4 regions of the Brachybacterium saurashtrense genome follow, and region 4 is predicted to be linked to each of the others. Evidence: riboswitches for the same ligand, from Rfam matches in the RefSeq annotation. Region 4 holds a riboswitch; each other region holds the start of a gene.

Region 1 (7,372 bases), 770 kb from region 4:
GTGCGGATCGCGTGCCGCACCGCGAGACCCCACAGCACGCTCGCCTCGACGGTGTCCGGGTGCACGTGTGTCATACGGCACACTGTGGTGACCGCCTCGACCGCGTCCTCCTCCGGGGAGAGCAGGTACGGCAGCACGGCGGCGTGCGCGCGCATCAGGGAGCCGTTGCCCGCCGAGGCCGGCAGCTGCTCGTGAGCGCTCGCGGCGGCCGCGCGGAAGTCCCTCGCCCGCGGGGCGTAGTGACCGTCCTCGCGGGCCAGATCCGCCGCGGTGCGGACCACGTGGGAGGTGAGCGTGCCGATGTCCGGGGTGCCCAGCGACCACGAGTACCACTCGCGCGCGATGTGGTCCTGGGCGCTCTCGGCGCGCAGGTCATGGGCGTCCGAGGCGGTCAGCGAGGCCTCCAGCACCACGATCGCCATCGCCGTGTCGTCGGTCCACTCGCCCACCTGCCAGTCGAGGACGCCGCCGCCGATCATCTCGATCTCCTCGGAGTCCGGCACCGGCGGCTGGAACTCGTAGGGCGCGCCGAGGGCGTCACCGGCGGCCGCCGCCACGACGGCGCCCGCCGCGCGCCGACGCTGCGCCGGGGTCAGTCCCTCGCCGCGGGGTGTCATCGCATCGGTCCTCACGAGCCCATCGTTCCACACGCACCCTGACCCTCAGCTCCGCTTTCACGCCCGGTACGCTGGTGGGGACCCAGAAGGAGCTCCATGACCGACACCCCCGCCGCCTCCACGGCGCACTGCGACGACCCCCACGACCACTCCGGCCACGACCATCCGCCCACCGGATCGGAGCTGGTGCGGGACCTCGTCAAGGGCCTGTCGATCCAGGCGCTGCTGATCCCGGCGCTGGGCGTCGTGCTGCTGCTGGCGATCCTGCCCTTCGCCCCCGTCACCCCGGTGCCGCTGCTGCTGGGCATCGCCCTGGGCGCCCTCCAGCTGATCTCCCTGGTGGCGACCAGCCTTTTCGTGGCCCGCACCCGCCGGCAGCTCGCGGTGAACCCGGGCCTGCTGGCCGTGCGCAGCGTGGTCGAGGAGGTGCTGCGCGTCGCCGCGGTGCTGCTGGCGGTGCTGCTGTGGCCGGCGGACCTCCGCACCGAGCTCGGGGTGTGGGTGGGCGCCGGCTGCGCCCTGGTGTGGCTGATCCTCGCCACCGCCCAGACCGTCGCCACCCGGCAGCGGATCGCCCGCCCGGGCGAGTGGTCCAAGGAGGCGATCTCCACCCTGCTGTCGCAGCGGGTGGGCGCCCGCTCCACAGTGCTGATGCGTCTGCTCGACGTCGCGGGCACCGTGATGTTCCAGGTGGGCGCGACGGTGCTGGTGATCCTCTCGCCCGTGCTGGTGATCGGCACGGCGGTGCTCTCGATCGGCATCGGCCTGTCCACGCTGGTGCTGCACCGCCGCCCGCCGGCCGACCGCGCCCGCAGCCCCTGGGCCTACGCCCCCGTGGGCCTGGGCCTGCTTGCCCTGGTGCTCGCCGTGCTCGGCATGCTCGCCCTGTGACCTCGCCGGCCCCCGCACCCGCGGCGCCGCGCACCCCGCCGCCCCGCTGACCCGCACACCCCGCTGACCCCGTACCGCACACCCCGCAGGAGCCGATGATGTCCGCTGCCCCCACGCCCGCCACCCGCCGCTCCGGCCTGTCCCTCGATCAGGTCGACGACGCCACCCGGATCCAGGACGACCTGTTCGGCCACGTCAACGGACGCTGGCTGCGCGAGCACGAGATGCCCGCGGACCGGTCCAGCGACGGGGCCTTCCACGCCCTGCGCGACCTCTCCGAGGAGCGGGTGCGGGAGATCGTCGAGGAGGCCGCGGACGACGCCGCCGCCCGCGACCTGCAGGGCACCGAGGTGCCGCGGACCGACCATGCCCGCGTGGGCGCGCTCTACCGGATGTTCATGGACACCGAGGCGATCGAGGCCGCCGGCATGGGAGTGCTCGAGGACCTGCTGGCCACGATCGCCGGCACCGAGGACCTCCCCGGCGTGGTGCGCACCATGGCCGCCCCGGACTCGGGCGCCTCCGCGCTGCTCTCCTACGTGTGGACCGATGACAAGGACTCCAGCAGCTACCAGGTGAAGATCCACCAGGGCGGCCTGGGCCTGCCCGACGAGTCCTACTACCGCGAGGACCGCTACGCCGAGATCCGCGAGGCCTACACCGCGCACCTGGCGGCCCTGGCCCGCCTGGCCGGGCTGCCCGGACGCGCCGGACTGCTCGACGGGGACGCCGAGGCGCTGGCCGCGGCGGTGAGGGACTTCGAGACCCGCCTGGCCGCCTGCCACGTGGACGTGGTGCGGGTGCGGGACCGGGAGAAGTCCTACAACCCGTTGGACGCCGAGGCCCGCCGCGCGCTCGCCCCCGCCTTCCCCTGGGACGCCTACATCGAGGGCACCGGCGCGCCGGCCGCCGCCTTCGAGGTGGTCTCGGTGGGTCAGCCCGAGTTCGTCGAGGCGGCGGCGGAGCTCCTGGCCGGCGAGGACCTGGCGGTGCTGCGCACCTGGCTGAGCCTGCACGCCGTCTCCGCCTACGCCCCCTACGGCCCTGCAGCCCTGGTGGAGGAGGACTTCGCCTTCACCGGCCGCACCCTCTCCGGCGCCGAGGAGCTGCGCGAGCGCTGGAAGCGCGGCGTCGCCTTCGTCGAGGGCGCGGTGGGCTTCGCCGTGGGCCGGGAGTACGTGGCCCGGCACTTCCCCGCCGCCCACAAGGAGCGCATGCTCGCGCTGGTGGACGCGCTGATGGACGCCTACCGCGACTCCATCGAGCAGCTCGACTGGATGACCCCGGCCACCCGCGAGAAGGCGCTCGCGAAGCTCGCCCGGTTCACCCCGAAGATCGGCTACCCGGAGCGGTGGCGGGACTACGACGGCCTGGAGATCGTGCCCGGGGACCTGGTCGCCACCGCGCGGGCGTCCCGCCGCTTCGAGGCAGCCTTCGAGTTCGCGAAGGTGGGCGGGCCGATCGACGAGACCGAGTGGCACATGACCCCGCAGACGGTCAACGCGTACTACAACCCCGGTCGCAACGAGATCGTGTTCCCCGCCGCGATCCTGCAGCCGCCCTTCTTCGACGCCGAGGCGGACGACGCCGTGAACTTCGGCGGGATCGGCGCGGTGATCGGCCACGAGGTGGGCCACGGCTTCGACGATCAGGGCTCGAAGTACGACGGCGAGGGCAACCTCGTCTCCTGGTGGACCTCCGAGGACCGCGAGGCCTTCGACGCCCGCGCCGCGCGCCTGATCACCCAGTACTCGGAGCTCTCCCCCCGCGAGCTCGACGACGACCACCGCGTCAACGGCGCGCTCACCATCGGCGAGAACATCGGCGACCTGGGCGGGCTCTCCATCGCGGTGAAGGCGTACCTGGGCAGCCGCGACGCCGAGGAGGTGGAGGCCGAGATCGACGGCTTCACCGGCCTGCAGCGGGTGTTCTGGTCCTGGGCCACCGTGTGGCGGGGCCGCAACCGCACCCAGGAGGCGATCCGCCGCCTCGCCGTGGATCCCCACGCCCCGATGGAGTTCCGCTGCAACACCGTCGCCGGCCACCTGGAGGAGTTCCACACCGCCTTCGACGTGCGCGAGGGAGACGGCATGTACCGCGCACCCGAGGAGCGGGTGGCGATCTGGTGAGGCCCGAGCCGCCGTTCTACGTGGGCCGCACCCGCGCCTCCTCCATCGGCTGGACCCGGATCGGGATCACCCTGGCGGCCGGGGCGGTGCTCGTGGTGCTGATGGCGCAGCGCTCCACGCCGCTGGGAGCGCTGCTGGTCGCGGCGCTGTTCGGGGCGCTGGCGCTGTGGACCTGGATGGGGCAGAGCACCCGCTTCGTCGTCGACGAGCACGGGGTCACCGTGAGCCTGGGCGGGTTCCTGCCCCGCCGGCCCTGGCCGCTGGAGGACTTCCGCACCGTGCAGCTGCGAGAGCTGCCGCAGTCCCGGGTGGGCGTGACGCTGGGCGGCTACGGCTGGCGGCGCGGCCGGGCCAGCACCCCGCAGCCGTCCGAGCTCACCCCCGTGGGCGACAGGAAGATCTACACCGTCGACGCCCTGCAGCGGCCGTACCGGATGCTCGTGACCCGCCCCGGCACCATGGTGGAGATGATGGGACGCGGGGAGACCTGCTACATCCTCTCCCCCGAGGACCCGCAGGCGACCGCCGAGGCGATCGACCAGGCGCTGCGCGCCCGGCGGTGACCCGTCCCCCGCTCCGCCGCGGCGCCGGGACCGCGGCGGAGCGGGTAGACTGAGGGTTCGTCATCCGCTGACAGGGGAGCACCACCAGGGTGCTGAGAGTGCGCGCAGCGCAGACCCTCGAACCTGATCCGGTTCACACCGGCGTAGGGAGTCGGGATTTCCGCGGCAGGCCGTCGGCGTGCCGTGCCCCTTCCGGTTGGAAGGAGAAGTGATGACTCGATTCCGCACCGTGGACCTGCTGGTCACCGTGCTCATCGGCGCCGCCTTCGGCGTCGCGTTCCTCGGCTACGGCCAGCTCTACACCCTCATCAGCCCGCTCACCGCCGCGTTCAAGCCCGCCGAGGGTCTGCTGGCGGGGATCTGGTTCCTGCCCGCGATGCTGGCGGCGCTGATCGTGCGCAAGCCCGGCGCCGCGCTGCTGGCGGAGATGATCGCCGCCGTGCTGGAGATGCTGCTGGGCGGCCAGTGGGGCTGGGGCACGGTGGTCTCGGGCCTGCTGCAGGGCGGCGGCGTGGAGCTCGCCTTCCTCCTCACCCGCTACCGCCGCTACACCCTGCCGGTCGCGATCCTCGGCGGCGTGCTCGCCGCGGGGCTCGAATGGGTGTGGGAGCGGTTCGCCTACTACCCGGAGATGAGCGGCCTGTACGCCGGCGCGATGCTCGGCTTCTTCCTGCTCTCCGGCGCGGTGCTGTGCGGGGTGCTGGGCTGGGTCGCGGCCCGGGCCCTCACCGCCACCGGCGCGGTCGACTCCCTGGCCGCGGGCCGGGAACGCGCCCGCGCCGCCCAGGCCTGACCGGGCGGTCCCCGATCGCCCCCGCCGCCGCCCCTCCCGCGACCGCCCTGCACCTGGACGGTCTGCGCTGGCGACCGCTGACCCGCCGGGAGCCGACCATCGCCGGGCTCGATCTCGAGATCCCCGCCGGTCAGCGGGTGCTGCTCGCGGGCGCGAGCGGCAGCGGGAAGTCGACGGTGCTGCGCGCCCTCGCCGGTCTCCTCGACCCGGAGGACGGCGAGGGCACGGCGCTGCGGGAGCCGCCGGAACGGGCCGGGGAGGCCGGGCTCCTGCTGCAGAACCCCGCCCACGCGATGGTCGCGGCGACCACGCACCGCGAGGCCTGCTTCGGCCCCGAGAACGCGGCCCTGCCCCGGCCCGAGATCCACGAGCGCGCCGCGGCCGCCCTGGCGGCGGCGAAGGTGGGGGTGGCGCCGTCGCGCCCGCCGCTCGACGCTTCCGGCGGCCAGCAGCAGCGGATCGCCCTGGCCGGCACGCTCGCCCTGGACCCCTCGCTGCTGCTGCTCGACGAGCCCACCAGCATGCTCGACGAGGAGACCGCGGAGCAGGTGCGCGAGGCGATCCTCGCCGCCGCCCGCGACGCCACGCTCGTGCTCGCGGAGCACCGGCTGGGACCGTGGCTGGAGCACATGGACCGCCTGGTGGTGCTCGGACCGCAGGCGCGGGTGCTGGCCGACGGCCCGCCCGCCGCGGTGCTCGCGGCGCACCCGGACCTGCTGCGCGAGGCGGGGGTGCTCGCGGCCGACGGGCACGCGGCCGACGGGCACGCGCCCGACGAGCAGGCGACCGACGGACCGGTGCCCGACGAGCAGGCGGCCGACGGGAAGGTGCCCGACGCACCGGACGGCGAGGTCATCGCCGCGCTCCGCCAGGTCACCGTGCCGTCCCGCGGGCTCACCACCCCGCTGGACCTCGCCCTGCACGTCGGCCGTCTCACCGCGCTGACCGGCCCGTCCGGTGCGGGGAAGACCACCGTGCTGCGCACCCTCCTGGGCGCCGCCGAGGCCGCGAGCGGCACCGTGGACCGGCCCGCGCCGGAGAGGATCGCGGCCGTCCCCCAGAACCCCGAGCACTCCTTCGTCGCCGCCACCGTGCGTGCCGAGGTCACCGCCTCCCCCTGGGCCGAGGACCCGGACCTCGCCGAGGAGCTGCTGCACCGCGCCGGCCTCGCCCACCTCGCCGACGTCCACCCCCACCGCCTCTCCGGCGGGGAGCAGCGCCGCCTGGCGATCGCCGCCGCCCTCGCCCAGGCCCCGGACCTGCTGGTGCTGGACGAGCCCACGGTGGGCCTCGACGCCCACCGCCGGGACGAGGTGGGCGCCCTGCTCGCGGAGGCGACCTCCCGCGGCGCGGCGGTGCTGGTCGCCACGCACGATGCGGAGCTCATCGCACGCGCCGACCACCACTGCCGGCTGCCGGCGCCCCCGAGCACGACTCCCCCGCCCCCGCCGCGGCGCCGCGTCCCGGCCGACGCGCTGAACCCGCTCACCCTCAGCCTCCTCGGGATCCTCGCCGCCATCGGCTCCTTCGCCGTGCAGACCTGGCAGGGCGGGCTGCTGGCCCTGCTGCCCACCGTGCTGCTGGCCCCGCTCGCCGTGCGCACGCCGCGCGGGGCCGCGCTGCGCCTGCTGCCGGTCCTGCTCTCCGCGGCAGGGCTGGCCTGGACCACCGCACTGCTCGGCGAGGCGCCGGCACTCTCCGGGGAGGCCTGGCTGCTGGGCCTGAAGGAGGCGGCGCGGATCACCGCCTTCGTCGCCCCGGGGGTGCTGGCGCTGGCGAGCGTGGAGGCGACCGCGCTGGGCGACGCGCTGGGACAGCGGCTGCGGCTGCCGGCCCGTCCCGTCGTCGCCTCGGTAGTGGCCCTGGTGCGGGTGGGACATCTGGGCCGGCAGTGGGACACCATCGTCGAGACCCGCAGCCGCCGCGGCCTGGGCGGGGTCCGCTCCCCGCGCCTGCTGGCCGGCGCCACCCTCGCCCTGCTCGTGGACACGCTGCGCGGCGCCGAGCAGCAGGCCCTCGCGATGGACGCCCGCGGCTTCGCCGCGGCAGACCGCCGCACCTGGGCGGAGCCCAGCCCGCTGGGCCGGGCAGACCTGCTGGGCGCGGTGCTCGCGGTGGGATTCCTGGTGTGGCCTGCACTGGCCGAGCTGCTGGTGGGGTGATCGCCCGTCCCCCCCCGTCGTACCCTGAGGGCATGACCGCGCAGAACCCGCCTCAGCCCGACGAACCCGCCGGCCCCGCCGCCGCCGAGGACGAGGCGGTGCTCGCCCTCGCCCATGCGCTGCTGGACGCCGCCCGCGCCGGGGATGGCGCCACGCTCCTGGGCGCCGTGGACCGGGGCGCGCCGGTGGATCTGCGCGACGCCTCCGGCAACTCCCC
Region 2 (7,372 bases), 1.1 Mb from region 4:
GCGACGGCGAGGGCGAGCTCCTCCTTCGCGCGGGTGGCCTTCTCGGTCCCGGTGTCGAAGGCGGTCAGCTGCGTCTCGCGCTCCTCGGCGCGGGTGGCGGCCGCGGTCGCGGCGGTGACGGCCTCGGTGGCCGCGCCGACGGCGGCGCGGGCGGTCTCGACGGTGTGCTCCCCGGCCTGAGCCCGCAGGTGCTCGAGCTTCTCACGGGCGACGGCGTGGTCGCTCGCGGTGCGGGCCTGCTGCTGCTCGGCGGCCTGCCGGGCGGTCTCGGCGGCCTCGACCTGCTCGGGGCCGACGGCGTCCTCGGCCGGGCCGGCCGGGTCGGGGTGCTCGAGGGAGCCGCACACGGGGCAGGCCGCGTCCTCCTCGAGGTCGGCGGCGAGCTCGGCGGCGATCCCCGCGAAGCGTCGCCGGCGCAGGGCGGTCTCCTCCTCGGCGAGGTCGCGGGCCCGGCGCAGGGCGGTCTCCGCGGCCTCGTGGGCGGCGGCGACGGCCTTCTCCTGGGTGGCGGCCGCGGTCGCGGCCCGCTGGGCGTCCTCGGCGGCGGCGAGCGCGGCCTTCGCCTCGCCGAGTCCGGCGGCAGCGGTGCGGGCCTCGTCGCGCTCGGCGAGGAGGGCGGTGCGCTGCGCCGGGCGGGACTCGAGCTGCTCGGTCGCGGCCTCGAGCTCCTGCTCCCGGGCGGCGAGGGCGTCGCGGCGGCCGGCGAGGGCGCGCTCCCGCTCGGGCAGCGCGGTCTCGAGGTCGACGAGGTCCTTGAGGGAGCCGGCCTCGCCGGTGGAGTGCTCGGCCTCGGCGGCGAGGGCGTCGTGCGGATCCTCCGCCTCGGTGAGGAGGTCCACGAGGTCGGGGTGCTCGGGGCGGGTGCGCGCGGCGAGGGCGGTGAGCGCCTCGCTCGCCTCGGTCACCGCGGTGGCGGCGCGCTCGCGCCGGCGCAGCAGCTCGGCGACGGGGCGCGCGGTCTCGTCGCGCTCCAGCGCGGTACGTGCCCGGTCGATACGGGGCTTCTCGGTCTCCAGGGCGGCGGCGAGGCGGTCGAGCTCGCGGCGGCGGTCGAGGCGGGCGCGGGCGGTGCGGGCGGCCTCGGCGGTGGTGCGGGCGGTCTGCTCGGCCTGCTGCGCGGCGGCGGAGGCGGTCTCGGCCTCGACGGCGTGGGCGGTGACGGCGGCGAGCTGCTCGTCGGCCCCGGCGGCGAGCGGGTCCAGGCGCAGCGCGGCGGCGTGCTCGGCGAGGGCGGTGCCGCCCCGCTCGTCCTCGAGCGCGACGGCCTCGGTGAAGCGCGCCAGCGCCGTCGCGAGGCTCTGCTGGGCGGTATCGACCTGCCGCTTGGCCTGCTTGCGCATCTCCTCGAGCTGCCTCTCGACGGCGGCGTAGGTCTCCGTGCCGAACACGCGCTGCAGCACCTGCTGGCGCTCCCCGGTGCCGGCGCGGAGGAAGCGCGCGAACTCGTTCTGGGGCAGCAGGACTGTCTGGGTGAACTGCTCGCGGGTGAGGCCCACGGCGCGCTGCACCTCGCGGCCCACCTCGTCGAGGCGGGAGGCGATCACCTCGCTGCCCTCGGCGGCGCCGGCGACGTCCGCGATCGCGGCGGGCAGCCCCTGCGGGGACCCGATCCGCCACATCAGGGCCTTGGCCTGCTCCTTGGTGGTGCCGGTGCCGCGCAGCTTGGGGCGCTGGAACTCGGGCTGGCGCCGCACGCGGTGCAGTCCGGAGGAGGTCTCGAACACGAGGTCGACCACGCTGGGCTGGGTGGGCGCGGCGAACTGGGAGCGGATCCGATCGGCGCTGGTGGCGGAGCCTGCGACGTGGCCGTACAGGGCGTAGACGATCGCGTCGAGGATCGTGGACTTCCCGGACCCGGTGGGGCCCTCGAGCAGGAACGTGCCGGAGGCGCCGAGGGCGGCGAAGTCGATCTCGACCGTGCCGGCGAAGGGCCCGATCCCCGTCATGCGCAGGTGGTGGAGCTTCACGAGGCCTCCTGCCGACGGCGCACGGCAGTGTAGGCGCGCTCGAGCACGTCGTGCTCCGCCTCGGTGGGGTCGCCGCCGGTGACGTGGGCGAGGAACTCGTCCATCACCTCCAGCGGGTCCTGCTCGCGGCGCACCACGGGGGTGCCCTCCCTCGCCTCCCGCCCCTCGGGCGCGTACTCGGTGAGCAGCAGGTACGGGAAGGCCTCGCGCAGCTGCTCCTGCAGGTGGGCGGGGCGCGCGGGGTCGGTGACGACGGCCTTCAGCCAGTCGCCGCCGTGCTCGTCGCGGCGGGCGAGGATCTCGGCGAGGGTGCCGCGCAGCTGGGTGAGTCGGCGCGGGACGGGGGTGGCGAGGCGCCGCACCTCGACCTGGGCCCGCTCCCCGTCGGCGCCGGGCGCTCCCAGGTCGATGAGGAGCACGGACTTGCGGTGGTTCCGCTCGGAGAAGGAGAAGGCCAGCGGCGAGCCGGAGTACCAGGCGGGGGCACCGACGGCGGCGGTGAGGTCTTGACAGCCGTGGAGGTGCCCGAGGGCGAGGTAGTCGATGCCGCGCAGCACCCCGGCGGGCACGGAGTCGACGCCGCCGACGGAGAGGTCGCGTTCGGAGTCGCTGGCCTCGCCGCCGGTGACGAAGGTGTGGGCGAGCACCACGGTGCGGGCGCCGGGGTGGGCGGCGGCGCGCTCCCGCACGCGGTCGAGGGCGGCACGGGTGACGGCCTCGTGGCTGCGGGCCAGCGGCTCCTCGCCCTCGCCGGCCAGTTCGGTGCGGGCACGGTCCGGCTCGAGGTAGGGCAGGCCGAAGAACAGCACCTCGCCGTGCTCGTCGTGCACGGAGACGGGGTGCTCAATGCCGGGCACGTCGGTGAGGAGGTGCACGCCCGCCCGCATGAGGCCGCGGCCGAAGCCGAGCCGCTCCGGGGAGTCGTGGTTCCCGGAGGTGAGCACCACGGTGGCACCGGTGGCCGCGAGCCGCGCCAGGGCGTCATCCAGCAGCGTCACGCTGGTCACGGCCGGCACCGCGCGGTCGTAGACGTCACCGGGGATCACCACCACGTCCACCTGCTCCGCGGTGACGAGCTCCACCAGCCAGTCGAGGAAGGCGGCCTGGTGCGCGTGGAGGTCCACCTTGTGCAGGGTGCGCCCCAGGTGCCAGTCCGAGGTGTGCAGGATCTTCATGGCCCCGAGCCTACGAGCGCGGGCCGACATCCGAGGCCGCCGTGCACAGTGCGCAGGCGGCGGGCGGGTTCGGACGGGTCCGATCCGGCGAGGACGGCATCGGCGAAGCGGCCACCGGGCCCCGGTCAGAAGGGCGGTGGATCCTCCCCGTCCGGGCCGCGGGGCGGAGGCGCGACGCCGTGCGGCTCGACCCCGGGGTCCTCGCGGCCGGTCGGCGCCGGGTCGAGAGTGGGAGCCGAGCGGCCGGAGCCGACGGGAGCCGGATCGACGGGAGCCGGATCGACGGGAGCCGGATCGACGGGAGCCCGATCGACGGGAGCGGGCTCGAAGGGGGCGGATCCGGCCCGGGTGCCGCGCAGGAAGCTGGTCCAAGCGGCGGTGAGGACGTCCACCATGTGCAGGCTCGCGGTGTCGAGGTCATCGATCGCGGTGACGGCATCCCCGCTGTCGCCGATCCGCCACCGGGTGCGACCCGGTTCGCGTGCCGGGGTGGGGATCCGAGTGGGGTCCAGCAGGCCGGCCGTCTTGTCGAGGTGGTGCTGCCAGCACAGCAGGTGCAGGTTCTCGATCTCGGTGAGCCCGCCCTCGCCGGGGGTGCCGCGGCGGCACTCCTCGATGTGGTCGCACTCGGAGGCCCAGGAGCTGGGCCGGGCGCAACCGGGCACGGCGCACTGGGCGTGGCGCAGTCGGAGGTGCTCGAGCATCGCGGGTGTGGGCGTGTACCGCTCCGCCGGGAGCGGCAGGAAGGCGCCGCTGGAAGCGTCGGTGAGCACGCGGTACCAGTCGTCGGCGGTGCCGGCGAGCGAGCGGGCCAGGGTGGCGGGTAGCGGCGTGGCCCCGTCGAGCATAGCGGGCTCGTCGGAGGCGCCGAGCAGGGTGAGCGCGGGGACGGTGACGTTCAGCCGGAACCGCTCGGCGGGGACGGAGACGCCGTCCAGGTCCAGTTCGGCACCGTCCATCAGCTGGTAGCGCAGGCGGGACAGCGGCAGCGCGCGGCCGGTCTCCCGCGCGATGCCGTCGGGATCGTGGGGGATCTCGGTGCCGTCGCGCAGGGCGGCGCGCTGCTCGGCCTGGATGGCGCGGGCGGAATCGTCGAGCCGCTTCCACCGGGCGAGGACATCCGGGATCGGGCCGGTGATGCTGAGGGTGCCGGTGCCTGGTTCCGGCCCGGGCAGCAGCTGGACGGAGCGTTCCAGCGCGACCACGGGATCCGGTGTTCTCTCACGATCGCGCAGATGGTCGACCAGCGCCCGCAGAAGGGTGAAGAATCGCTCCGGGGAGATGTCCATCGACCAGGTGGAGAGGATCATGTCGAGATCGCGGCGAGAACTGTCGGAGAGGTTCCGCGAGGCTTTCATGAGGCGTTGGAACCACGGCCCAGGCATGATCCCCTCCTCGAGGCGAGCAATGGCACGAGGGAAGAGGTGCACGGCCTGGTAGGCGTCTCGCAGACGCCACGAAGCGGCACTGCGCGTCACCCGGAGTGCGAGCGCCGCCCGGAGGGTGTCCACCTCGTCCATCTCGGCGACCTCCTCGTACTCGCCCTCGTGCGCGTGGAGCTCGGCGAGGGCGCGGTACTCCTCGGCGAGGTGGCGCCCGGCGGCCCACTGCGCATCCCAGACACGTTGCACAGCGGTGCTGAGCTGGGGGTCCTCCTCGCTCCTGCCGCGGCACAGAAGGGCGTCCCGCGTGAGCTCCCGCTGTGCGCGGACGTGGCGCAGTCGCTCGGGGAGCGCGGCGAGCAGCGCCGCCTCGTCGGGGCGCTCGTCGGGACTCTCGCCGGCCCACTTGCTGGGCTCCTCATCGAACTTCTCGCCGTCATCGCGTTCCAGATCCATCCCTTCCACCCCCTTTTGCCGCTCGTCCCGTGCAGTGCGGATCGCCCCTGCGGTGCTTCTCCTATCTGCCTCTCATCGTATTGGCGACCACCGACAGACAAAAGACTCTCCCTCCGATTGTGGATACCTGGCGAGCGCCTCGCGTGGCATTGTGGAAAACCAGTTCGGCATATCCCCAGAACACACGCGCCGCGCCACACAGGAACCGCTTCTCCTCCCCATCGCCAGATATCCACAATTCTCGGTGCGGTCGCCGTGTGCGAGATCGCGGGCCGCGGGCCGGCTCCCGCCGACGGACGCCTCACCGGGCACCCCGCCGCCGTGACCTACACTCGGCGGCGGACACGGGGTGCGCCGAGCGCGCTGAGATCACACCCGTGGAACCTGATCTAGTTCGTACTAGCGAAGGGATGTCCGCATGAGTTCGGATCCTTGCACCCAGTTCCCGCCTGCCCCCGCCCCGTCGGCCGCCGGCCCCGCGCCCCGAGGCGCCGCCTCCCTCCCCCGCGTGCTCTCCATCGCGGGCACGGATCCCACCGGCGGCGCCGGCACCGCGGCGGACCTGAAGTCGATCGTCGCGGCCGGCGGCTACGCGATGAGCGTGGTGACCTCGGTGGTCGCGCAGAACACCCACGGGGTGCGCGCGATCCACGTCCCGCCGCGGCAGACTCTCGCCGCGCAGCTCGAGGCGGTCTCCGACGATGTGCAGCTGGAGGCGGTGAAGACCGGCATGCTCGGCACCGTCGAGGTGATCGAGACGGTCTCCGCCTGGGTGCAGGCGCACCCGCCACAGGTGCTGGTGGTGGACCCGGTGATGGTGGCCAGCAGCGGCGACCGCCTGCTGGAGCCGGAGGCGGAGCAGGCGATGCTCCGCTTCTGCGAGCTCGCCACGGTGGTCACCCCGAACATCGACGAGCTCGGCGTGCTCACCGGCTCCCCGCGGGCGCGCACCGAGGCCGAGGCGTTCGCGCAGGCCCGGCGCTGGGCCGCCCGCACCCAGGTGGCCGTGGTGGTGAAGACCGGCCACCTCGAGGCCGAGGAGGTCGCCAACACCTGGATCGCCCCGGACGGCACGGAGCACCGGGTGCGCTCGCGACGCGTGGAGACCACCAGCACCCACGGCACCGGCTGCTCGCTCTCCTCCGCGCTGGCCACCCGGCTGGGCGCCGGCCACTCCCTCGCCGCGGCGCTGACCTGGGCGACCGGCTGGCTGCACGAGGCCGTGGAGCACGGGGCGGCGCTGCAGGTGGGCAGCGGGCACGGCCCGGTCGACCACGGGCATCAGGGGCGGCGGCTCGCGGCGGCGGGCTCGGCCGCGCCCTGGCTCACGGACGATGCGGTGCCGCAGCGCTGGGAGCACCCGGCACAGCTCGCGGCGGCCGACGGGGACGCCGTGCGCGGCACCGTCGTGCCCGCGGTGGTACCGCCTGCCGGGCCGTGGACGGAGGCGCTGTGGGCGGCGGGCTCGCCGCTCGCGGCCGAGATCTCCCGCTCCGGGTTCGTGCGCGCGCTGATCGACGGCAGCCTCCCCGAGCAGCAGTTCTCCTTCTACCTCGCGCAGGACGCCCACTACCTGCTGCGTTACTCCCGTGCGCTGGCGGCGCTCGGCGAGTCCTCGACCGACGCCGACGCCCGCGCGTTCTGGGCCGCGTCCGCGCAGGAGTGCCTCACCGTGGAGATGGCGCTGCACCATGACTGGCTGGCCAGCCGGCCGCACGCGGCGCAAGTGCCGGTGGGCCCGGTGACCAGCGCCTACACCGACTTCCTGCTGGCCCGGGCGCTGGGCTCCCCCACCGTGGTGGGGGCGGCCGCGGCGCTGCCGTGCTTCTGGCTGTACGCCCAGGTGGGCGCGGATCTCGACGAGGTCGCGCCCACGCATCCCTACGCCGCCTGGCTGGAGACGTACCGCGATCCCGGCTTTGTGGAGGGGGTGGCGGGGGCGCTGGCCGTGGTCGAGGCGGAGCTCGCCGCCGCCGATCCCGCCGAGCGCGCCGAGGCCGCCCGCGACTTCCTGCTGGCCTGCCGGCACGAGCTGGAGTTCTTCGAGCAGGCCCGACGGGTCGAGGTCGGGACGGCCGACGGGGCGGGCGCCGGCGGGGCGGGCGCCGACGGGGCGGGCGCCGACGGGGCAGGCGCCGGCGCCGATGCGGCCGACGGGCCGTCTGCCGACGAGCCCGCGACGACCGCCGCGCCGACGGTCGGTGCCGCCCGATGAGCGCCGCACGGACCTCCGCCACCCCCGCCGCCTCCGGCACGCCCGGCACGCCTGCCCCCTCCGCCGCGCCCACCGGCACCGCCGCGCTGCCGCCGGAGGGCCGGGCCGCGCTGCGCGCCGGGGTGGTGGGCAACCTGGTCGACAACATCCACGTGTTCCTGCCGGTCACGGCGCTGG
Region 3 (7,372 bases), 1.6 Mb from region 4:
GTGAGCACCTTGGTCATCGACTGGATGCGCACGATCGCGTCGACCGGGAACGGCGCCCCGCCCGGAGCGGCGGCACCGCGGGCCACGGGCTCGGGATCCCGCCCGTGCGCGACGATCCCGCCGGGCACTGTCCCGGCGACGATCGCGGAGTCGAGCAGGCGGACGGCGGGCGGAGCGGGCCTCGGCATGTGCCCAGAGTATGTGCACCGCGTCTGTGCACGGCGCAGGGCCGAGCCTAGACTCGGACCATGACCACCTTCGAGGACTTCGTGCCGCTGGCGCCGCGCGAGGTCCCCCTGGGCGGTCCGCGCGGCATGACCGTGCACCGCACGCTGCCCGCCCGGCGCACCTCCCTGATCGGCGCCTGGTGCTTCGTGGACCACTTCGGTCCCGACGACGTCTCCGCGACCGACGGGATGCGCGTGGCCCGCCACCCCCACACCGGCCTCGCGACCGTGTCGTGGCTGTTCGAGGGCGCGATCACGCATCGCGACTCGCTGGGCAGCCACGCCCTGGTGCGGCCCGGCGACGTGGACCTCATGGTCGCCGGCGCCGGCATCACCCACTCCGAGTTCTCCACGCTCGACACCACGGTGCTCCACGGCGTCCAGCTCTGGTACGCCCTCCCGGACCGTGCCCGGTTCCGCGACCGGGAGTTCAGCGTCCACACCCCGGCCGAGGTCGCCACCGGCACCGCCCGTGCCCGCGTGGGCCTGGGCACGCTGCACGCCGTGGACGGGGAGGGTGATCTGCTCGAGGACCACAGCCCCGTGGTCACCGATACCGCGCTCGGCATGGCCCAGCTCGAGGTGCGCGCCGGGAGCACGCTGCGGCTCCACCTGGATCCCGGGCACGAGCACGGCCTGCTCGTGGACCGCGGAACGGCCGGGCTCCGGGCGGGGGAGCGGGCGTGCGAGGTTTCTCCGCGCGAGCTGGTGGTGCTGCCCGACGGGGCGGACCACCTCGAGATCACGGTGACCGACGAGGAGGACCTGCGGGCCGTGCTGCTCGGCGGGGAGCCCCTGGGCGAGGACATCGTGATGTGGTGGAACTTCGTGGGCCGCACCCACGAGGAGATCGCCGCCTTCCGCGCCCGCTACCAGGCCGAGATCGGCGCCGAGCCGGCTCTGGCGCAGGCCCCGATCGCGGAGGTCGTCCGGGAGCGCGGGGGACTGGCGGAGGACGCCGAGCAGTTCGGCCCCTTCGCCCCGCACACCCCCGCGGCGTTGCCGGCCCCGGCCTTGCCGCACGGACGCCTGCGCCCCCGCGGCCGGCGCGGACTGCCCGCCTGAGCGGACGCCCCGAGGCCCACCGGCGGCGGCCCACGCCTGCTCCGCCCGCCGTCTCTCCTGTCCCTCCGCACCCCACCCGTCCCGACCCGTCCCGACCCGTCCCGACCCCGACAGAAGGTTCCTGTGAGCATCGCCGATCCCTCGCCCGTCCCCGGCATTCCCGCCCTCGACCAGACCGAGCGGGTGATCCTGCGCGCCGCCGAGGAGGAGGGCGGGACCGGCTGCCCCTGCGACCTGCTCGTCGTCGGCGACACCACCGGCGCGCTCACCGCCGCCGCGCTTGAGCTCGTCGCCGAGCATCCCGAGGCGCGGGTGCTCTCCTGGAGCACCTCGCGCGCGGAGACGGCTGCGCTCGCCGCGCAGCTGCCCGAGGCGCTCGCCGACGGGCGACTCGTGCTCCCCACGGGCACCGAGCCCGCCCCGCTCGAGGAGTTCGCCGCAGGGGCCGAGGCGCACCTGGTCCTCGCCCGACTGCCGAAGTCCCTCGCCGCGCTCGAGGACCTCGCCCGGCGCCTCGCCGCTCTCGCCGCGCGCAGCGGGCGGTCGGATCTCACGCTCATCGCCGGCGGCCGGGTGAAGCACATGACCCGCTCGCAGAACGACGTCCTCGCCACCGCCTTCGCCGAGGTGCACGGATCGCGCGGGCTCGGCAAGTCCCGCGCACTGCTCGCCTCGGAGCCGCGGCCGGACGTCGAACCCGCCGCGCCGGCCGCGGACGAGGTGCACGTCGCCGTGCACGGCGAGGAGCGCTCCCTCGCGCTGCGCGGGGTCGGCGGTGTGTTCGGCGGGGCCCGGGCCGACGCCGGCTCGCTCCTGCTGCTCGGCGCACTCGACGAGGCGCTGGTGGCCGGGGAGATCCCCGCGGAGCGGGCCGTGGACCTCGGCTGCGGCAACGGGCTGCTCACCGCGTACCTCGCCGCCGCGTTCCCGGAGGCCCATGTGAGGGGCAGCGACGACGACGCCGAGGCGGTCGTCTCGACCCGTGCGACCCTCGCCGCTTCCGGGCTGGACCGCGACGGGGTGGAGGTGAGCTGGGAGGAGTCGCTCGCACAGCACGCCGACGGCAGCGCCGACCTGGTGCTGCTGAACCCGCCCTTCCACGACGGCACCGCCGTGGACGCGACGCTCGTGCAGGGCCTGCTCGACGCCGCCGCCCGGGTGCTGCGCCCCGGAGGACAGCTGTGGTTCGTGCACAACTCCCACCTGCGCTACCGGCCCGAGCTGGAGTCCCGCGTCGGCGCAGTGCGCCAGCGCGCCCGCGACCGCCGCTTCACGGTGCTCAGCGCCACCCGCTGACCCCCGCCCGCCCACGGCGCAGCGCCGTACGACGCTGCCACCGCCGCCCGCACGGCTGCCTGCGACGCAACAGCCCGCTCACGAACCAGGTCCTCGTCGGAGGTGGTTCGTGAGCGGGCTGTTCAGTGCGCGGTAGGCCGTGCGCGGCACGCGTGCGCGAGGGGCAGCGCCCGGCGCCCGGCCGCTCAGGCCACCAGGCTGCGCAGCACCGAGGTGAACATGCCCAGGCCGTCGGTGCCGGTGCGGGTGCCCGCGCCCGGCTCGTCCGGGCCGAAGCCGGCCTCGACCGCGTGCTCCGGGTGCGGCATCAGGCCCACCACGTTCCCGGCGGCGTTGGTGATGCCGGCGATGTCGTGGCGGGAGCCGTTGGGGTTCTGCTCGAAGCCGGCCGGGCCGTGCGTGGCCCCGGCGGCGTAGCGGAACACCACGCGGCCCTCCTCCTCGAGCTGGGCGAGGGTGCGCTCGTCGGCCACGTACTGGCCGTCCTGGTTCTTCAGCGGGATCCGGATCACCTGGTCGGCCTGGTAGTCGGCGGTCCAGGCGGTGCGCACGTTCTCCACCCGCAGCGGCTGGTCGCGGCAGATGAACGCGCGGTGCGCGTTCTTGATCATCGCGCCGGGCAGCAGGTGCGTCTCGCACAGCACCTGGAAGCCGTTGCAGATGCCCAGCACCGGCATGCCGCCCTGCGCGGCGTCGACCACCTTCTCCATGACCGGCGCGAAGCGGCTGATCGCCCCGGCCCGCAGGTAGTCGCCGTAGGAGAAGCCGCCGGGCAGCACCACCGCGTCGACGCCGTGCAGATCGTCGTCGCCGTGCCACAGCGCCACCGGCTCGGCGCCGCCGAGCCGCACCGCGCGCAGCGCGTCCCGGTCGTCGAGCGTGCCCGGGAAGGTCACCACACCGATCCGCATCAGGCCTGCGCCTTCCCCTCGGCCGCGTCCTCGACGTCGATCGCGACGACGTCCTCGATCACCGGGTTGGACAGCAGGGTCTCCGCCGCCTCGCGGAGGGAGGCGAGCACCGTCTCGGTGACCTCGCCCTCGACCTCGAGCTCGAACCGCTTGCCCTGGCGCACCGAGGCGATGCCCTCGAAGCCGAGGCGGGGGAGCGCGGCGGCGACGGCCTTGCCCTGCGGGTCGAGGATCTCCGGCTTGGGCATGACGTGGACCACGACTCGTGGCATGGGGGCTCTCCTGGGGACGGGGGACGCGGGATGCGGTCCTGACGGGTGAGGACGACGCCCCCATGCTACCGAGCCGCGGCCGTGCGGCGCGGCCGCGCCCACCGCGGGCCTGGGCACCGGGCCGCCCACGGCGATAGGTTCGGAGGGACACCGTCGCGCACTCCCGGGAGGTCCCGATGAAGATCCGCCACCTCGTCCACTCCTGCCTGCTGGTGGAGACCGCCGGCAGGCGCCTGCTCATCGACCCGGGAAGCTTCAGCGGCGAGGCCGTGCGCGCCCTCGGCGGGGACGTGCTCGCCGGGATCGACGCCGTGCTGGTCACCCACCAGCACCCCGATCACCTCGACCGCGGCCTGCTCGACGAGGTGCGCGCACACGCCCCGGAGGCCGCGGTGATCGCCGAGCCGGAGACCGCCGCGCTGCTGGCCGAGGCCGCCGACGGCGCCGCCGCGATCCCCTCCGCGCACCTGATGCCGCTCGCCGCCGGGGACGTGCACGAGCTGCCCGCCGCCGCGGACGCACCGCCGGTGCGGATCGAGGCGGTCGGCGGCCGGCACGCGATCATCCACCCGGACATCCCCCGCGTGGGCAACTGCGGCCTGGTGCTCGCCGCCGGCGACGGGCCCCGACTGGGCATCACCGGGGACTCCCTCGAACCGGTCCCCGCCTTCCACGGCATCGACGCGCTCGCGGTCGCGGTCACCGCCCCCTGGTCGAAGATGGCCGAGACCATCGACTTCCTCCGCGCCGTCGGCCCGCGCCTCGCACTGCCGGTGCACGACGCGATCGTCAGCGACGCCGGCCGCCCGATCTACCTGCGGCAGTCGACGAACCTCGCCCCCGAGGGCACCGAGGTGCGGGACTGGCCCGAGGGCGGCGTCGTCGAGATCCCCGCCGACGGACTAGGCTGAGCGGCGTGCACGGGAGTCCGGTGAGCCGGGCTGAGAGGGAGTTCTCCAACTCCGACCGTAGAACCTGACCCGGATCATGCCGGCGCAGGAAGCTCCGCCAGGCGACCGTCGTCTCGCGTCCGTGCCCGCTGAGGAAGGCATGGACCCCGTGACACCCACCCCTGCCGGCACCCCTGCACCCCCGCTCCACCCCACCGCGCCCGCGGACCCCACCGCCACGCCACTCGGCTTCGGGGTGGGTGCGCGCGTCACCGCCGCCGTGATGTCCGAGGACTACGCCCGAGTGCTGGTGGACATCCTCTCCCGCCTCGACACCACCGGCCTGGTGCGCGAGACCGGTGACGTCTCCACCTACTTCGGCGGCCACGAGGTGCACCTGCAGCGCGTCCTCATCGACCTCGCCGAGGACCTCGCCCGCACCGAGCACCACGCCGCCCTCACCGTGACCCTGTCCCGCGGCTGCCCCGGCGAGGTGGCGTGCGCGCTGCCCGCAGGCGCCGGGCCGCGCGCCACCGAGGTGCCCGCCCCGCGCCGCACCGGCCGCTTCGCCTCCGCGGAGTGGTCGCTGTACCCGCTCGCCGATCAGGTCGCCGCCGACGGCACCGCCCCCGACCACATGCGCGACATCCACGCCGCCATCGACCACGCCCGGGAGCTCGGCACCTTCCGCGGCTCCGAGCACTTCGCGACCCGCCTCGAGGGGGACGTCGGCGAGGTGATCGCCACCGCCGTGGCGGGATGGCTGCTGGTGGGGCGCAGCGTCCAGCACGTCACCAGCCACCTCACGCTCTCCCTGAACAGCCCCTCCCACGAGGTGCGCGAGATCGAGGAGGGCACCCGATGAGCGACCTCCGACCCGCCCCCGACCGAGGCCCCGCCGGCGGCGCCCCCGCCCCGGCCCCCGCACCGCACACGGCCTCGCCCACGACGCGCCGCCCCCGACTGAGCCTGCGCGAGATCGTGCTGGTGGTGGTGCTGGGTGTGGTGTTCGGCTTCCTGTACTGGGTGTTCGTGCAGGCCTGGAACGGCCTCGCGATCGCGATGGGCCCCGCCGGGGACCTCGCTCAGCACGTCCTGTTCGGCTCCTGGCTGCTGGTGGCCCCCATCGCGCTGGCGATCCTGCGCCGCCCCGGCGTGGGGATCCTCGCCGAGCTGCTCGCCGCGGTGATCGAGGTGGTGTTCCTCGGCAGTCCCGTGGGGCCGCTCCTGGTGCTCTCGGCGGCGCTGCAGGGCCTGGGCAGCGAGATCCCCTTCGCGCTCACCCGCTACCGCCGCTTCGGCTGGGGCGTGTTCGCCGCCTCCGGCGCGCTCGGCGCGGGCCTGGTGTTCTTCTGGACCGCGTACCGGATGGGCTGGTACGGGCAGGATCTGCTCACCCTGCGACTGGGGATGCAGGTGGTCTCCGGGATCGTGCTGGGCGGACTGCTCGCGAAGGTGATCGTGCGGGCGCTGGAGCGCACCGGCGTGCTCGCGAACTTCGCCATCGGTGCCGCTGCGGCGCAGGAGGCCGCGGGGCCGGGCGCCGGTGACGGCACGGGGCACGGGGACGACGGGATTCCGCAGCGCCGTGTCCGCTGAGGCCCGCGCCCTGCCCGCGGCGGCCACCGGACGTGCGGCCGCCGGACGAGCGGTAGCCGGACGAGCGGCCGCCCCGTCCACCGGGCCCGTCCCTCCGCCCCTCGTCGAGGCGAGGGACCTCGAGGTGGTGCTGCCCTCGGGGGACGGCGTGGGGCCGTGGACGGGCACCGTCGCGCCCGGGGAGCAGGTGCTGGTGCTCGGCCCCAGCGGCAGCGGCAAGTCCACCCTGCTGCGCACCCTCGCCGGGGCCGTCCCCTCGCACCGCCGCGGCCGGGTCACCGGCTCGCTGCGGGTGGGCGGGATCGACCCGGTCGCCGAGGGGGTGCGTGCCACCGCCGAGGTGGTGGGCATGCTGGGCCAGGACCCGGCCGACGGGGTCTGCCTCCCGCAGGTCGCGGACGACGTCGCGCTGCCGCTCGAGAGCCGCTGCGTGCCGCCCGGGGAGATCGGCGCGCGGGTGCGCGCGGCCCTCGACCGCGCCGGGGTGGCCGCGCTCGCCGAGCGCAGCGCCGCGACGCTCTCCGGCGGCCAGCTGCAGCGGGCCGGTCTCGCCGCAGCGGCGGTGGCGCGCCCCCGGCTGCTGCTGCTCGACGAGCCCACCGCCATGCTGGACGCCGACGGCGTGCGCGCCGTGCGGGACGCGGTCGCCGCCGCCGTGGCCGACGGCGACGTGGCGGTGATGCTGGTCGAGCACCGGCTGGACGACTGGGCCGGGGAGCGGGGGATCGCTGCACTGCCGTCCCGCACCCTGGCGCTCGACGGCTCCGGGCGCGTGCTCGCCGACGGGCCGACGGCCCAGGTGCTCGCGCGTCACGGCGCCGCGCTGCGGGAGGCCGGGTGCTGGCTGCCCCGCGAGATCGAGGAGCGGCTCGACCAGGACGCCGCCTCCGCCGAGCCGGGTCCGACGCCGCCCGCCGCGCGGGTCCCTGCTCCCCGCGCCGCACCGCCGGGATCAGCGGTGCCCGTGACCGCACCGCCGGGCGACGGGACGAGCCTTCTCGCCGTGGCCGGGGCGGATCTCGGTCATGAGGGCCGCACGGTGCTGGCCGGCGTGGACCTCGAGGTGCGCGCGGGCCGGCTGCTGGCCGTGGTCGGCCGCAACGGCGCCGGGA
Region 4 (7,372 bases):
CCCCGGCCACGTGCGGATCGACGAGCTGGCGCTCTCCCCCGTCTCCCAGGCATGAGCACCGGCACGACCACCCCGCCGAGCGCCTTCGACCGGGCGCTGGAGCAGCTCGGCGCCGCGATCGTCGCCGGTCAGCTGCCTGCCGGGCACACCGACACCGTGGACGGCTTCATCGCCCGCACGGGCGCGTCCCGCAGCGTGGTGCGGGAGGTGACGCGGGTGCTCGGCGCGCTGGGGATGCTCAGCGCCGGGCGCCGGGTGGGGCTGCGGATCCGCCCTCCGGCCGAGTGGGACCTGCTGGATCCGCGGGTGATCCGCTGGCGGCTCGAGGGGCCGCAGCCGGCCCGTCAGCTGGCAGAGCTGCGGGCGCTGCGCCACGCGATCGAGCCCGCCGCCGCGGCGGCCGCCGCCCGCGCCGTGCGCGAGGAGCAGGCCGGGACCGCAGCGCTGGAGCGTGCGGCGGCGGCGATGGTCGAGGCGGCCGACGGACCCGAGCACGGCGCCTTCCATGCCGCGGACCGCGCCTTCCATGCCGCCGTGCTGGACCTCTCCGGCAACGCGATGCTGCAGCGTCTGCGCGAGGTGATCGAGGAGGGGCTGCGCCACCGCGCCCTCGTGGAGCGCGGCGCCCGGGTGCCGGATGGTCACGACCTGTCCCTGCACCGCGAGGTCGCCGCCGCGATCCGTGCCGGCGACGAGGAGCGCGCCGCGGCGCGGATGCGGGAGATCATCGAACGCCTCGCCGGCGAGAACGGCTGAGGGCCCGGACCTCACCCTCGAGGTGACGGGCCACGGCGACACGCAGCCCGCGGCGAGCGGAGGCGCCGACGATCCCTCGGCCCTCGCGGCGGACCGTCGCGTGGAGCTGCGGTTCGGGGACTGAGGCGAACTCTGCTACGGTCGTCCGCGATCCCTCGGGTGCCCGTCGCAACGGGCTGAGATCGAACTGACGCGGTTCGAGCACCGACTGAACCTGCCCGGGTCATGCCGGCGAAGGAAGAAGGAGAGCGACGCCTGTGTCCGCACGCCCTGAGAACTACCCCACCCATTCCCTCGGCCACCTCGAGGACCCCGCCCACGGCATCCGGGTGCCCGTCACCCGCATCGCCCAGGACCCCTCCCCCGACGGCACCGCGAACCCTCCCCTGGAGGTGTATCGCACGGCCGGTCCGGGCTGCGTGCCCGAGGAGGGCCTGGCGCCGGTGCGCGAGGACTGGGTGCTGGGCCGCGGGGACGTGGAACGCTACCCGGGCCGCGGCCGCACCCTGGCCGACGACGGCCGCTCCGCGGTGCGGCGCGGCGAGGCCAGCGCCGAATGGCGGGGCGCCCGACGGGATCCGCTGCGCGCGCTCCCAGGCCGTCGCGTCACCCAGATGCACTATGCGCGCCGCGGCGAGATCACCCCGGAGATGCGCTACGTCGCGCTGCGGGAGGGATGCGACGTGGAGCTGGTGCGCAGCGAGGTCGCCGCCGGCCGCGCCATCATCCCCGCGAACGTGAACCATCCCGAGGCCGAGCCGATGATCATCGGCCGCGCCTTCCTGGTGAAGGTCAACGCCAACATCGGCAACTCCGCGGTGACCTCCTCGATCGCGGAGGAGGTCTCCAAGCTGGAGTGGGCCACCCGCTGGGGTGCGGACACCGTCATGGACCTCTCCACCGGGGAGGACATCCACACCACCCGCGAGTGGATCCTGCGCAACGCGCCGGTGCCCATCGGCACCGTCCCGATCTACCAGGCGCTCGAGAAGGTGGGCGGCGACGCGAACGCGCTGACCTGGGAGATCTTCCGGGACACGGTGATCGAGCAGTGCGAGCAGGGCGTGGACTACATGACCGTCCACGCCGGGGTGCTGCTGCGCTACGTGCCGCTCACGGCGGAGCGGGTCACCGGGATCGTCTCCCGCGGCGGCTCGATCCTGGCCGGCTGGTGCCTCGCCCATCATCGCGAGAACTTCCTCTACGAGCACTTCGACGAGCTGTGCGAGATCTTCGCCCGCTACGACGTCTCCTTCTCGCTCGGGGACGGGCTGCGGCCCGGCAGCCTCGCCGATGCGAACGACGCCGCGCAGTTCGCCGAGCTCGACACGCTCGCGGAGCTGACCCGCCGGGCGTGGGAGCACGACGTGCAGGTGATGGTCGAGGGGCCCGGGCACGTGCCGCTGCACCTGGTGCACGAGAACGTGGAGCGCCAGCAGGAGCTGTGCGACGGGGCGCCGTTCTACACCCTGGGCCCGCTGGTCACGGACATCGCCCCGGCCTACGACCACATCACCTCCGCCATCGGCGCCACCGAGATCGCCCGCCACGGCACCGCGATGCTCTGCTACGTCACCCCGAAGGAGCACCTGGGGCTGCCGGACCGCGACGACGTGAAGACCGGCGTGATCACCTACAAGATCGCCGCGCACGCCGCCGATGTGGCCAAGGGGCACCCCGCCGCGCGCGATCGCGACGACGCCCTGTCGAAGGCCCGCTTCGAGTTCCGCTGGCGGGACCAGTTCGGGCTCTCGCTGGATCCGCAGCTGGCCGAGGAGTACCACGACCAGACCCTGCCCGCCGAGCCGGCGAAGACCGCGCACTTCTGCTCGATGTGCGGGCCGAAGTTCTGCTCGATGCGGATCTCCCAGGACATCCGCGACGCCTACGGCGACGCCGCCGCGCAGGAGCGCATCGCCCAGGAGGGGATGGCGGCGAAGTCCCGGGAGTTCCTCGCCCAGGGCGGGACGGTGTACCTGCCGGACCCGGTGCGGGCACCGGGCGGGGGCGGCGCCGCGGGCTGAGCGCGGCGGGGCCGTGTCCGGCACCGGTCGCCCCGGGTCAGCGCCCGCGCACCCTGTAGCGCCTCGCCAGCCGCCGCATCGCCGCCCCGCTCAACACCGTGGTCAGCACGCACAGTATCAGCAGGCAACCCAGCCAGACCCACGCGCTGGGCTCCCACAGCGGATCCTCGCCCACCAGGGAGATGGCCGTGATGTCAGAGGTCGCTCCCATCGCCGCGAATCCCCAGCGCGACGGGGACAGCCAGGCGAGCTGTTCGAGCACGGCTCGATCTGCGACAGGGAACAACCCGCCGCTGAGAACCAGCTGCATCGTCACCAGCACCACCATCACCGGCAAGGTCTGCTCCCCGGAGCCCACGAGGGAGGAGACCAGCAGACCCATCGCTGCGCTGGTCAGGGCACACAGCCACAGCGCGAGCACGAGCTCTCCTGCTGGCCACAGGAGGATTCCGCTGTCGGGCCCGTCCCGGAACAGCAGCACCACGGGCACCAGCATCACTGTCTGGGCGAGGGTGAGCATTCCCAGCACACTGAGCTTGGCGAGGACGTAGGCGACCGGTGAGAGCCCGATAGCCCGCTCGCGCACGAAGATCGCGCGCTCGGTCACCAGGTCACGGATGCTCGCGGAGAGTCCCAGGAACACCGCACCGAGGGTGAGCACGATCAGGATCTGATTGGGCTGCCCCGAGGGCAGCTCGCCAGGTCCGGGTGGGCCAGGCCCTGCTCTCCCGGGATCACCAGCACGAGAGCCGCGAGGATGAGGGGCATGGCCACCACGAAGCCGGCGAGCGCGCGGTCGGCCCAGAGGATCCGCAGTTGGCGTCGCCCCTCCACGGAGGCCTGCCGCCGCAGCGACGGCGAGCGGGGATCCTCACCCAGCTCGGTGCGTGTGCTGGCCATTCGGCCGATCGGTGTGCGCACATCGCGCACATAGCCGGCCGAGGCACGGAACCGCGAGACCGTTCCCTCCGGATCGGTTTTGGTCGCGGCGACGACGTCACCGAAGGTCTGGGCGCCGAAGTGGGGACGCGCGTCGTCCGGATCCCCGAAGAAGGAGACCTTCCCACCGGGGGCCAGGATGAGCAGGCGGTCGCACAGATCCAAGCCCTCCGGCGAATGGGTGACCACCAGGACGGTCCGTCCGTCGTCGGCCAGTCGGCGGAGGGTCTCCATCACCTCGGCGACGAGATCAAGGTCGAGACCCGAAGTGGGTTCGTCGAGGACCAGCAGAGAGGGGCGGGTGAGCAGTTCGATCGCCACCGAGACACGCTTGTGCTGCCCGCCGGAGAGGGAGCTGATACGGGTGTGCTGGTGCTCGGTGAGGCCGAGCTCCTCGAGCACCTCGCTCACGCGTCGTTCCCTGTCGGCGCTCGGGACCTCGGGATCGAACCGGAGCTCGGCGGCATACCCGAGTGCCTGCCGCGCCGTGAGGTGGTGGTGGACGACGTCATCCTGAGGCACCACGCCTATGCTGCCGCGGAGGCTTTCCAGATGCTGGGAGAGGTCACGCGCGTCGTAAAGGACCTGCCCGGACGTTGCAGGCTGGGCTGCGGTCAGCGCATTCAGCAGGGTGGTCTTCGCTACGATACCCCCTATATTTTCTCGCATTGAATCCTGCTTTGAACAAGTATTCATCCGTGCACATCCGACCATCCGGAGCTCCCCGTGAAAGCGCGTAGCATCTCTGACGCCTCGACGGCTCGACACGGCTTCCCTCCCCGTTCTCGCCGACCTAGAAACATCACCACGGACACGGGACTCGTGAGCCGGACGCTCAACACTCAGAGACTGCGACCTCGGGATCACGCTCTGAATCCGCCCTGCCAGAGTGCCGAACGAGGCGGGGCAGGCCTTGCGTCGAGCCCGATAGGGTGAGCTCATCGCCGGCATGCGCGGCCATGAAGCACGAAGGGAGCGGGCTCCGATGACACGCGTCGCTTGGGCACGATATGAGGGCAACGACGTCGAGGCTGTCGTCGCGATGCTCATCAACCGGGAACGGCCAAACTCTGTGCGGATCACACCCTCAAGAGGCGATGGCGGGGTCGACATCCTCGACAGAGGCGCGGCCGCGAACGGCGGGGATGTCGTCTACCAGGTCAAGCGCTACACGGGGCCGCTCTCAACGACTCAACAGAACAACGTTGAGGAGTCGTGGACTCGGCTGCAAACCGACCCTCGGTGGGCCACTCTCAACGTCGAGGAATGGCATCTAGTCACGCCCTGGGATCCGACGCCGGAAGCTGACGCTTGGCTACAAGGCCTCGACGACAGAGGGCGCACTGTAACGTGGAACGGCCTGGCATACGTCGAGGCCCTCACGGCAAAGTACCCGGAAGTCATCGATTACTACCTGGATGGCGGCAAGAGCCGCATCGAGCAGGCCTACCAAGCAGTCGTTGCCCTGCTCGCTCCCGCCGACGCAGGTCAGAAGCTGGACGTCCCCACCGTTTCATCCCGGTTGGCGACAGCGCTCACGGTCCTCGACGGAGATCCCCACTACCGGTACGAACTCCGGCTTGGAGAGGGAGAGCTGCCGGGCCTGGTCAAACGGCCGAACCTGATGATGACGTGGATTCAATCCGACGGGCAGGGAAGGAAGTGGCAGGCCGTCGACGTCATCGCTCGATGTGCAGCCTCGGCCACGGAGCGTCCGATTGTCATCTCCGGGGCCGTGAGCGCGGAAGGCGGTTCCGATCTGGCGACGGCTCTTCAAGACTTCTTCGATTACGGCGCACCGTTTGCGGTACCGGCTGGCGCATTTGCAGGCAGTATCGACGCGCCCGGCGGTCTCGGCGGCCCCTTGACGAACGCGGCGATGCAAGTCCTTCCGGTTGACGACGAGGTGGGAGCTGACCCAGACCTCATCCTCGCAACCCGCTCCGCCGAGGGTGTGCCTATCGCCGAGACCGAGGTGACCCGGATTGCGCGAAGCGAAGGCACGAAAGGCCTCCGGGTGGTTCTGCAGCAGAAGAACCACGTCTTCACCATCGAGGACCGCTACACGGCGTCGGAGAGCGGAAAACGAGAGTTCCGGTTCGGCGACTACTCGAACCAGCCCGCGTCGGACGTAAAAACTGCTTTGGCCTTCATCACGTCAACGTCACACCCGAACACCGTCTACGTGCGACGGAAAGGCGCCCCTCCCCTGAGCGCGACCGTCGACCCGAACTGGAATATCGACTTCCCCGATGAGATACGCGAGGTCCTCAACGGCGTCGCAGCTCCGGTTGACGCGCTGGCACGGCTGCAACAGCACACAGGCACCATCGTCCGAGTTCCAGACCTGACCGAGACCACCTTCGCTCAGGTTGCAGAGTGGCGGCGCGCGGCCACGATCCTCGAGGGGAAAGTGGTCATAGCTGCTTATCCCAAGGGCCACGCCCTGGGGGTCGAGCTGCCAGCCGAGGTCGACACGATTCCGGGTCTGCTCGCAATCGACGTCCCCCTTGAGGTCACCATCGGTGAACAGACGATCCACTTCGGCACGGCTCGCATGTGGATCGAAGACGCAACCATCCTTGAACGACGCGAAGTCGATGGCCGGTCGGTGCACTGGCTCACGACGCCCAATCGGCGCGTCCGATTCTCCTTACCCATGGAGCATTCAGACGACGCAGCAGGTTGAGCCTCCCTGGTTGCCCCGGCCCGGTTACGGATCAGCCGAAGTTACGGATCAGTCGAACGAGATACTCCCGGGGGTCCAGTCAACGATCTTCGCCGTCGTGACGCCAGCGTCGGCTCCGGGGATCAGTCGGAAGGTATCTCCAGGGTGGAGGGCCGCGGGATCGATCCCTGCTTCGAACTGGACTGAATGCGCGGTGCTTGCGAGAGGATGGTCGATCGTGTAAGTCCGGTTCCCGAGCTGGAACACGGGTTCTTCTACCTTGACCAGGTGGCCGCCGGAGGCGACGTTCGCGGCGACTTCCTTGATGCGCAGTGCCTCGGCAGGATCCTCGGGCACCCGGAGGGTGACCTCTGCCCAGTTCCATCGGTGCGCGGTGCCACCGTAAATCGAGGCCAGGAGCGAGAGGTAGCGGAACTGACCGTCGGTGATTTCCTCGATTGAGGGCATGACGAGCACGGCCGCCGTGTGAGCTTGCAACTGGACGAGATGCTGCGCCACCGGTAGATGAATCGCTTCCAGCGCGGTCGGCAGGACTGTTCCGTGCGTTCGAATCAGTGACTGGCCGTTGCTGGTTTCCACGGAGATGACATCGCCTTCGCTGATGCTCAGCAGGGTTTCGAGCTCATCGCGGACAGCCTCGGGGTTGCGCCCATCAACGTTCCCCATCTGCACCTTTGCGTCAGTGTCCTCGCCCTGCTTGAAACGCAGCTCGAAGTTGAGCGCTCGCTCTGGTGTGTCGGCGACCAGACGCAACCAGCCAGTGTGCGTGCCGACCGTCCGTGCGGCAACGACCAACGGCAAGCGGAACCGACTCTCCCCGTCGCTTGTAATGCAGCGGAGGTAGAGCGGTGGCGCGTCGTCGCGTCCTCTCTCGATGAAAGAGACCGTTGATTCGGCTGGCTCGTCGTCGGAGAAGGGACCGCCGACGGTGGTGGTTCTGACGTGCGCGCCCTGGAACGGAATG

What was found. Region 4 has a riboswitch for thiamine pyrophosphate ahead of thiC (phosphomethylpyrimidine synthase ThiC). Riboswitches for the same ligand answer to the same signal wherever they lie in the genome.
Region 1: another riboswitch for thiamine pyrophosphate. It lies ahead of DWV08_RS03140 (ECF transporter S component); the one in region 4 lies ahead of thiC (phosphomethylpyrimidine synthase ThiC).
Region 2: another riboswitch for thiamine pyrophosphate. It lies ahead of DWV08_RS11425 (bifunctional hydroxymethylpyrimidine kinase/phosphomethylpyrimidine kinase); the one in region 4 lies ahead of thiC (phosphomethylpyrimidine synthase ThiC).
Region 3: another riboswitch for thiamine pyrophosphate. It lies ahead of DWV08_RS17285 (YkoF family thiamine/hydroxymethylpyrimidine-binding protein); the one in region 4 lies ahead of thiC (phosphomethylpyrimidine synthase ThiC).

What each region holds. Positions count from the first base shown of each region.
Region 1 covers NZ_CP031356.1:696,014-703,385, reverse strand. Annotated here, with positions in the region: gene DWV08_RS03160 (ADP-ribosylglycohydrolase family protein) at 1-617, opposite strand, end outside; gene DWV08_RS03155 (hypothetical protein) at 714-1,508, shown strand; gene DWV08_RS03150 (M13 family metallopeptidase) at 1,607-3,637, shown strand; gene DWV08_RS03145 (hypothetical protein) at 3,634-4,200, shown strand; TPP riboswitch at 4,263-4,367, shown strand; gene DWV08_RS03140 (ECF transporter S component) at 4,412-4,993, shown strand; gene DWV08_RS03135 (ATP-binding cassette domain-containing protein) at 4,990-7,155, shown strand; gene DWV08_RS03130 (ankyrin repeat domain-containing protein) at 7,188-7,372, shown strand, end outside.
Region 2 covers NZ_CP031356.1:2,498,526-2,505,897, forward strand. Annotated here, with positions in the region: gene DWV08_RS17300 (AAA family ATPase) at 1-1,967, opposite strand, end outside; gene DWV08_RS11415 (exonuclease SbcCD subunit D) at 1,964-3,142, opposite strand; gene DWV08_RS11420 (HNH endonuclease signature motif containing protein) at 3,268-4,980, opposite strand; TPP riboswitch at 5,316-5,408, shown strand; gene DWV08_RS11425 (bifunctional hydroxymethylpyrimidine kinase/phosphomethylpyrimidine kinase) at 5,399-7,195, shown strand; gene DWV08_RS11430 (MFS transporter) at 7,192-7,372, shown strand, end outside.
Region 3 covers NZ_CP031356.1:2,009,464-2,016,835, reverse strand. Annotated here, with positions in the region: gene DWV08_RS09185 (serine hydrolase domain-containing protein) at 1-188, opposite strand, end outside; gene DWV08_RS09180 (pirin family protein) at 249-1,292, shown strand; gene DWV08_RS09175 (class I SAM-dependent methyltransferase) at 1,416-2,588, shown strand; gene purQ (phosphoribosylformylglycinamidine synthase subunit PurQ) at 2,774-3,499, opposite strand; gene purS (phosphoribosylformylglycinamidine synthase subunit PurS) at 3,499-3,771, opposite strand; gene DWV08_RS09160 (MBL fold metallo-hydrolase) at 3,948-4,682, shown strand; TPP riboswitch at 4,682-4,790, shown strand; gene DWV08_RS17285 (YkoF family thiamine/hydroxymethylpyrimidine-binding protein) at 4,822-5,526, shown strand; gene DWV08_RS09150 (ECF transporter S component) at 5,523-6,260, shown strand; gene DWV08_RS09145 (ATP-binding cassette domain-containing protein) at 6,385-7,372, shown strand, end outside.
Region 4 covers NZ_CP031356.1:3,642,139-3,649,510, reverse strand. Annotated here, with positions in the region: gene DWV08_RS16385 (SDR family oxidoreductase) at 1-55, shown strand, start outside; gene DWV08_RS16380 (FadR/GntR family transcriptional regulator) at 52-756, shown strand; TPP riboswitch at 904-1,013, shown strand; gene thiC (phosphomethylpyrimidine synthase ThiC) at 1,014-2,780, shown strand; gene DWV08_RS16370 (ABC transporter permease) at 2,818-3,441, opposite strand; gene DWV08_RS16365 (ABC transporter ATP-binding protein) at 3,444-4,388, opposite strand; gene DWV08_RS16360 (restriction endonuclease) at 4,705-6,408, shown strand; gene DWV08_RS16355 (hypothetical protein) at 6,457-7,372, opposite strand, start outside.